2 regions of the Sporosarcina saromensis genome follow, and region 2 is predicted to be linked to the other one. Evidence: riboswitches for the same ligand, from Rfam matches in the RefSeq annotation. Region 2 holds a riboswitch; the other holds the start of a gene.
The links. Region 2 has a riboswitch for S-adenosylmethionine ahead of metA (homoserine O-acetyltransferase MetA). Riboswitches for the same ligand answer to the same signal wherever they lie in the genome.
Positions count from the first base shown of each region.

Region 1: linked by a shared signal. The riboswitch ahead of ACVHUV_RS09070 (methionine ABC transporter ATP-binding protein) and the one ahead of metA (homoserine O-acetyltransferase MetA) in region 2 are both predicted to bind S-adenosylmethionine.

Region 1 covers NZ_CM142738.1:1,834,466-1,838,974, reverse strand. The annotation lists gene ACVHUV_RS09080 (MetQ/NlpA family ABC transporter substrate-binding protein) at 1-475, opposite strand, end outside; gene ACVHUV_RS09075 (methionine ABC transporter permease) at 535-1,203, opposite strand; gene ACVHUV_RS09070 (methionine ABC transporter ATP-binding protein) at 1,196-2,221, opposite strand; SAM riboswitch class I at 2,322-2,426, opposite strand; gene ACVHUV_RS09065 (thioredoxin family protein) at 2,484-2,807, opposite strand; gene ACVHUV_RS09060 (toprim domain-containing protein) at 2,810-3,151, opposite strand; gene gcvH (glycine cleavage system protein GcvH) at 3,212-3,595, opposite strand; gene ACVHUV_RS09050 (arsenate reductase family protein) at 3,676-4,035, opposite strand; gene ACVHUV_RS09045 (acyl-CoA dehydrogenase FadE) at 4,110-4,509, opposite strand, start outside.
Region 2 covers NZ_CM142738.1:3,282,258-3,286,766, reverse strand. The annotation lists gene ACVHUV_RS16770 (transcriptional regulator AbrB family protein) at 1-106, opposite strand, end outside; gene ACVHUV_RS16765 (YitT family protein) at 305-1,162, shown strand; SAM riboswitch class I at 1,216-1,322, shown strand; gene metA (homoserine O-acetyltransferase MetA) at 1,393-2,301, shown strand; gene ACVHUV_RS16755 (DUF421 domain-containing protein) at 2,506-3,216, shown strand; gene ACVHUV_RS16750 (NAD(P)-dependent malic enzyme) at 3,218-4,414, opposite strand.

The sequences.
Region 1 (4,509 bases), 1.4 Mb from region 2:
TTAAACCTTCTTTTTCCAACATAGAAAGAACACGACCGTGATCAGCTACAGAGTTACTAATGAGGACTGTCGCACCGTCAGGTAGTTCATCAAGTGCTTTGTATTTTTTAGAATAAACGCCGATTGGCTCGATATGAATTGCGCCAGCGTTTGCAAACTCATAGCCAAAGTCTGCAATTTGTCCTTCAAAGTATGGAATGTGCTGGAAGAAGTTTGCGTCTAGCGTCCCTGCATCCAAGTCTTTATTCGGCAATACGTAATCTTGGTATTCTTCAATTTCTAACTCAAAACCTTTTTCTTCAAGCAACGGCTTCGCTTGTTCTAAAATAAGTGCATGTGGCACGTTTGTCGCACCAACAACTAATTTCGTAGACTCTTCTTTTCCGCCACTTGCATTGTTTTTATCGCTTGTCCCACAAGCTGCTAATGCAAGTACAAGTACTGCTAATAAAATCCCCGCCAAATACTTCTTCATAATTGACTCCCCATTTCTTAGTTGTTTTTTATAATGAACAGGTTTGACCTGACATTCACTTACCGTTTGTCCAACTTGCGGACGATGGCATCACCAATGAATTGAAAGATGAAAACGATGACTAATATTAAAATCGTTGCAACGAGAATGACATCATTCTGACTTCGTTGGAATCCTTGGAAATACGCAAGATTCCCTAACCCGCCAGCACCAATAATACCCGCCATCGCTGTATAGCCGACTAGTGCAATGGCTGTAACGGTTATACCGGAGAACAATGCGGGTTTTGATTCAGGCAATAGTACTTTGAAAATAATCGTACTCGTCTTTGCCCCCATTGACCGTGCAGCTTCCAACACACCTTTATCAATTTCTTGTAAACCGATGAGCACCATACGTGCGTAAAAAGGTGCTGCGCCGATAATGAGTGCAGGCAGTGCGGCGTTCGGACCACGCATCGTGCCGACTAGGAAAATTGTTACCGGCACTAACAAGATGATTAAAATAATGAATGGAATTGAACGGAATATGTTGACGACCGCTCCGGTGATGGCATAAGTCAGTTTGTTCGCCCATAATTGGCCAGGACTTGAAAGGAAGAGCACAATACCGAGCGCGATACCGATCACGAACGTGAAAACGGTTGAAACAGCTGTCATATAGAGTGTTTCGATCGTCGCTTCCCACATCTTATCCCATTTAACATTAGGTAAAAGTGTTTCAATCATGGTCGATCACCTCCGTCTGTACGCCTTCGGAATGAAGGAAGTCAATCGCTTCGTTGACGATTGTTGCATCGCCAATCAATTGCAACAGCAATGTCCCATATGCTCCACCTTTTGTGTGCGAAATGTTCCCTTGCACGATGTTGACGTCGATTCCAAATGTACGAATTAAGTTTGCTAACACCGGTTGCTCTGTTCGTTCACCGACGAATACTAATTTTACGAGCGTTCCAGCTGCATGATCGGATTTTAAATGTTCTAACGCTTGTTCTGTGCCGGTCGGTTCTGTCACTTGAGAGACAAAACGCTTCGTAATTGGCGCTTTTGGTGATTGGAACACATCGAGAACGTTCCCGATTTCCACAACTCGCCCCGCTTCCATGACCGCCACGCGATGACAGATTTTACGGATGACATGCATTTCATGTGTGATTAAAACAATGGTCAAACCAAGTCGCTCGTTAATGCTCGTTAAAAGATCGAGGATGGCATCCGTCGTTTCCGGATCGAGTGCTGAAGTGGCTTCATCACATAGCAATACTTGCGGATCATTTGCTAACGCCCGGGCAATGCCGACCCGTTGTTTTTGTCCGCCTGACAATTGGGATGGGTACGCATTTTCCCGGCCGTTCAAGCCAACTAAATCAATTAATTCTTGGACGCGACGATCTCTTTCATCCTTTTTGAGGCCTGCAATCTCCAATGGAAAAGCGATATTCTCTTTTACAGTCCGCGACCAAAGCAAATTGAAATGCTGGAACACCATACTAATTTTTTGTCTCGCTTCCCGTAACGCTTTTCCACTAATGGTTGCCATTTCATACCCTGCGACATTTACAGATCCCGAGGTAGGTTGTTCTAAACCATTCAATAATCGGATTAGTGTACTTTTCCCTGCACCGCTATACCCAATAATCCCGAAAATTTCACCAGCATGGATGTCTAGATTGACGTTATCAACAGCCGTTATACTATTGTTTCCCGAACCAAATATCTTATTTACACTTTTCAACTCGATCATGTTCAATTCACCTCAATACAATCTTGTCCAAAAAGAATAGCCTTTCTGCAGACAAGCAGAAAGGCCAATACGTTATCGTTTATCTCAACGTTCGTCCGATCTCTCATCTCTCAAAGCATGCGCTTTGCGTGATTTGGCACCATTTCACTTTCGTGACGGTTGCCGGGCTTCATAGGGCACTTCCCTCCACCTCTCTTTATAAGAGCGACATATTCAATTTGCGTTAAATTTATTAGATATACTTATACCATAGAACTTTCAATCATGTCAAACCCATTTTTTCTAAAAGATGCGGGATAGATTGAAAAGCATAGATTTTTTCTCGTACATATCCTTCCTTCTGAATGAGCAGGCAAGGAACACTTTCGATTTCATAATCGACGGCGAGATCTTCGATATAATTCAAGTTTGCCTTTCCAATTGGCAACTCTGGTTTCATCACAGAAATGACCTCCATCATTTTAGACGCAACCGCGCAAGTGCCACACATCGGTGTATATAAATAAAACACGCTTAGCGGGGAATCTTTTTTGCTTTGTTCCCATTGTTCACGTGTCCATGTTTGGATCGTGTTCAGTTCTATCACCTTCAAAGTAAAAATTCAGGATGCACATGAAAACCTTCTGCAAGCAAAATTGCTGCAAGCGTGCGATAAGGGGTCGTCTCGACTTGCCTGTAGACGCGTTCCGTGTATAAATGGAGGGCTTCAGGAAAATCCCTTTTGAATAAAGTTCGTATGCTTTCGCCTGAGTCATCTGCATCGACAAAAACATAAATCTGGTCATCTTCATACGGTGCCAGCAACTCTTCAATGCGGTAAGGGCTCACTGTTCCATTCGTACAAATAATCTCGACTGGCTCTGCCAACACTTTTTTCAATCGCTTCCGGTCCGCTCCACCTTCTACGACAACGACTCTACGAAACTCCATTTCCCTGCCTCCTTAGGCCATTAGAAAAAGCGCCGGAAAGCTCCAGCGCTCTAGTTGTGCTTACTCACCGATTGTCATTTTGTCATAGTCTTCAGCAGACATTAATGCATCAAGTTCCGCTTTGTCAGATGCTTCAACGACGATCATCCAAGCGCCTTCATATGGAGATTCGTTCACCAATTCAGGGCTATCTTCCAATTCTTCGTTCACTTCAAGTACTTTTCCGCTAATTGGCGCATATAGCTCAGAAACCGTTTTAACAGATTCTACGCTACCAAATGGCTCGTCCGCTTTCACTTCGTCTCCAACTTGTGGAAGTTCCACGAATACGATATCGCCAAGTTCAGATTGAGCGAAGTGTGTAATACCAATGCGGTAATTACCGTTTTCGTCTTTAACCCATTCATGTTCTTCTGAATAACGCAAGTCTTTAGGTGTGCTCATCCCATAACCCTCCATACGTTTACATTTATTGATTTCCATTCAATTCTTACATATTTCATGCATAAAGACAAGAAACTTAATCATGCGTTCCATGCGGCTTCAAATTGGGCTTCATTAAAGCCGACCGTCACTGTCGTACCATCTGTTACAAGTGGTCGTTTAATGAGCATTCCATCCGATGCGAGTAACGCGATTTTCTCGTCATCTGACATGTTAGGGAGTTTGTCTTTCAAGTTCAATTCCCTGTATTTCATCCCACTGACATTGAAGAATTTTTTGATGTCTAATCCGGAATTGCTGATCATTTGTTGAAGCGTTTCTTTCGTTGGTGGATTTTCAGCAATGTTGATAGATTCGAAGTTCACATCATTGTTCATTAGCCACTTTTCCGCTTTTTTACACGTTCCACATTTCGGATAGCCGTAATAAGTAATCGTCATCTGCAGCACCTCCACTTTTTCTTTAGTATAACAGAGAAAACACCCAGGCGTGAACTGCCCTGGGTGCAGATGCATCAAACAATATATTTTTCAGCGTCGATTAATTTCACTGACGCTTCACGTTTTTTCGAGATGATGTTGTATGGCGTTGAGCGAGTCAATTTCCGCAATGCCGATAGCATCATCCGTTGGTTGTCGCCTTCTACGGAAGCAAGCAATGTTTCTTTTGCATCTTTTTCAATTGCTTCGAATGCTTCTTGACAGAAAATCTCCGTGTAAAGGATTTTTTGTTGTTCTTTCGCTTCGCCATTTTTCGCGACTGCTTTTTCTGTTCGTAACAGCGCAGACTCCATTGCGAAAATGTTGTTGGCGATGTTCGCAATGTTGACAAGGACTTCCTGTTCCGCTTCAAGCTTCGTGCCGAAACGTTGTGCAGCCATACCCGCAGTCAACAAACCGATCTTCTTCGCGTTC
Region 2 (4,509 bases):
TTTCCATCGGTGCACCTTTCTCCAATTGTAAGGTGCTTCTAAGTTCTTTTGGAATCACAATTCTTCCGAGATGATCAACTTTCCGTACGATACCTAAACTACGCATAATATCCTCCCTGACTTCGTGATAGTTATTATACCAGTATGGATGAGTATACCAGTAAAATAGAAAAAATACAAAAATATGAATATACTTTCTTATCTTTACTTACTTCTACTATTCCACATCTGGAAACTTTAAAACTATTCTATACATCGATTTCTGTTAAAATAGGAAACGTTGTAAAGAAAGGAGAACGATTGTATGTCTGTTTTATTGAAGAAATCGGTGTTTTTTGATTATGTTCAAATTATTATTGGGGCGACTTTTGTCGGCCTTGCATTTAATATATTTTTGTTGCCATCTCGTATTGCAGCGGGTGGGATTTCTGGGGTAAGTACGATATTGTACGAGCTATTCAACTATAATCCGGCTGTTGTCCAATGGATCATTAATATCCCACTAATTGTACTTGGACTTGTGCTTGCAGGAAAAGAATTTAGTGTGAAAACGATTGTTGGTACGTTTTTTGTCCCGTTTGTCATCTTTTTAACGCATGATATTAACTTGTCCGTTGACAACCCTCTACTCAGTTCTATTTATGGTGGGATCATGCTTGGTATTGGGTTAGGAATTGTGTACCGTGGGAATGGCTCGACTGGCGGCACCGCTTTAATTGCACAATTGTTGAAAAAGTATACAGGCATTTCAAGCGGTTTCTCACAATTGATTGTCGATGGAATTGTCGTTGTCACTTCAGCATTTGTATTTAATTTTGAACTCGCTTTATACGCACTCATGGCTATTTATGTTACAAGCAAGGTGATTGACTTCGTGCAATTGCAAACTTCCCCGACGAAGTTAGTGCTCATTATTACCGAACATGAAGATAAAATCCAAGCGGTCATTCAAAATGAGATCGACCGTGGTTTGACGAAAGTAAAATCAACAGGTGGGTTTTCAAACAATGACAAGACGATGATTTTCTGTGTAGTGGAACAATCAGAAGCCGTTTATTTGAAAAAGTTGTTACAAACTGCTGAACCGAGCGCTTTTGTCATATTCCTGAATGCTTCTGAAATTTTGGGGACAGGCTTTTCGAGAGCGAAAGTAAGACTGTAAGAAATAAGTATACAATTCTGTATAAAATGATATAATGGACAACAAATGAATATTTCTTATCAAGAGAAGCTGAGGGATTTGGCCCTGAGAAGCTTCAGCAACCTCTGCTCCGGCAGGAAGGTGCTACCTCCAACAAGATGTTAATCTTGAGAGATAAGAGCGGAGACCGTTAAAAATCCTCGTTCCTATCTTAGGAATGAGGATTTTTTACATGAATAGGGGGAATTTACGTGCCGATTAATATACCTGAACAATTGCCGGCAAGAGAAATGTTGAAAGAAGAAAAAATATTTGTGATGGATGAAGGGAGAGCTACTTCTCAAGATATCCGTCCATTAAACATCATCATTCTCAATTTAATGCCTGAAAAAGAGAAAACTGAACTGCAACTATTGCGGTTATTAGGAAACACACCCTTACAAGTAAATGTATCTTTTTTGAACACCGCTACATATGAATCGAAAAACGTCAGTAAAACGCATTTAGATGCATTTTATACAACGTTTGAGCATGTGAAAAATCGCCGCTATGACGGTCTAATTATTACGGGTGCACCAATTGAGCATCTTGCATTCGAAGACGTAACGTATTGGGATGAACTGCAACAAATCATGGATTGGTCCAACACGAATGTCACATCCGTTTTGCACATATGTTGGGGCGCTCAAGCAGCTCTTTATCACCATTATGGCATTAATAAATTTGAACTCCCAAAGAAGTTGTCGGGTGTATATGAACATACATTGACGGATCCGACGGTAGAGCTTGCGCGTGGCTTCAACGATTTGTTCACCGCTCCTCATTCTCGTTACACATCCGTATCCATTGAAGAAATTGAACAGGACAATCGCCTTCAATTGTTGGCTATATCTGAAGAAGCGGGAGCTTTCATCATACTTTCAAAAGATGGCAAACATATTATGGTGACAGGGCATTTGGAGTATGATGCATGTACGCTTGGTGAAGAGTATGCGCGTGATATTGCAAAAGGCATTGCAATTGATGTTCCGGAAAATTATTTCCCGCACGATGATCCAACGAAGCAACCGTTGAATACATGGCGTTCGCATACGCATTTGTTGTTCTCCAACTGGCTGAACTATTATGTGTATCAAGAGACACCATTTGAATGGAAATAAAAGTAAAGCTAGCATTGGCACATGTTGCTGATGCTGGCTTTTTTGGCTTCAATGAGTTTTTCGAGTCAATAAAAACAGCAATTAAATTAAGATAAAAAGCTTTCAAATTTCTCTACAACTTGCATTCCTATTCGATTACGTATTTCTCTTCTGAATAAGTCCCTCTTTCTGCTGCAAACTAGTGTACAGAGGAGGTAAGAGAACATGGAATTAGAAGGGTTACTGGAATTGAAGTTTTGGGAAATGCTTTTGCGGACGACAACTGCATTTATCATCTTGCTCATTCTTGCAAGGATTATGGGGAAGAAACAAATCTCACAATTGACGTTTTTCCATTATGTGACGGGTATTACGATTGGATCGATTGCTGCCGAGATATCCGTTAATTCAGAAACGCATTTTTATAATGGAAGTATATCCTTAATTTGGTGGGCTTTATTGACGGTTTTTGTGAACTTCTTAACAATCAAATCAAAGAATTTACGAAAGTTGTTAGATGATCAGCCAACAATCCTTATTTTAAAGGGGAAAATTAGTGAACAAGGCATGAAGAAAGCACGTTTTACGTTGAATGACCTGAATATGATGCTTCGAGAACAAGGCATTTTTACTGTGACCGATGTTAACTATGCGATACTTGAAACGAATGGGGAACTGAGTGTATTAAAAAAAGCGAGCCAGGAGCCAGCCACACGAAAAGATGTGAATGCTCCTAGCCCTGAACCAAAATATCTTCCGACTGAGATTATTTCTGACGGAAAGTTAATGAAAGAAAACTTAACCGAACTTCATTTGACAGAAGAATGGTTGTATGCTGAGTTGCAGCATCATGGCATATCGACAGTTGAACAAGTCTTCTATGCTGAAATACTGGGCGATGGCACACTCCATGTCGATGAGCGAACCGGTCAATAAATTACGCAGTCGGCGTGACTTGTAACGTGGCAACTCCAGTAGTAATTGCAGCTTCACTAACAGCTTGTGCAACGGCACTTGCGACACGATCATCAAAAGGATCTGGAATAATATAGTCTTCGTGCAAGTCTTTCTCGTCAATTAAAGATGCAATTGCAACGGTCGCTGCCATTTTCATCTGCTCATTAATATCCGTAGCACGTACGTCCAACGCTCCACGGAAAATTCCAGGAAATGCAAGAACGTTATTTACTTGGTTAGGGAAATCGGATCTGCCTGTTGCAATAATCCGTGCACCGTATTGTTTAGCGCGTGCTGGCATGATTTCAGGATTTGGATTCGCAAGTGCGAAAAGGACTGGCCCTTCATTCATGGAAGCAATCATTTCTTCTGTTAGCAAGTCTGCAACAGAGACACCGATGAAGACATCAGAACCAGCAAGAGCATCCGCCAAACTGCCTTTAACAGCAGTTGGGTTTGTCAGTGCTGCCATCTCATTCTTTATCGGATTCATGCCGTTTGTCCGACCTTCGTAAATTGTTCCTTTTGAATCACATAAAATGATGTCCTTGCACCCGATTGTCAAAAGATGTTTGACGATTGCAATTCCTGCTGCGCCTGCACCGTTCACGACGATTTTGGCAGTTTTTAAGTCTTTACCTGTCAGTTTGAATGCATTAATCAGTCCCGCTGCAACGACAATTGCGGTTCCATGCTGATCATCATGAAAGACAGGGATTTCACATTCTTGACGTAAACGTTGTTCAATTTCAAAACAACGGGGTGCAGAAATGTCTTCTAAATTGATGCCACCGAATGTTGGGCTCATCAGTTTGACGGTTTGAATAATTTCTTCTACATCTTTTGTTGCGAGGCAAATCGGAAACGCATCCACATCGGCAAAACGTTTAAGTAGAAGCGCTTTGCCTTCCATTACAGGCAATGCAGCTTCTGGTCCGATATCTCCGAGACCTAATACGGCTGTTCCATCTGTAATGACTGCAACGAGATTCCCTTTAATCGTATAATCGTACACAGTTGTTGGTTCTTTTGCGATTTCCAAACAAGGCTCAGCAACGCCAGGGGAATAGGCTAAGCTCAAATCCTTCGTATTGTCTAGGGAGACTTTTGAAACAACTTCCATCTTCCCTTTGTGAAGTCCATGCATCGCTAATGCGGAATGATATTCTTTCGTCATCTAGTTCGCTCCGTTCTATTTGTTTTATGGGTAATTAAAATTATTAACAGCATCAAACAGTAAATGCAAGTGGTGAAAATCTGTTTAATCCAATG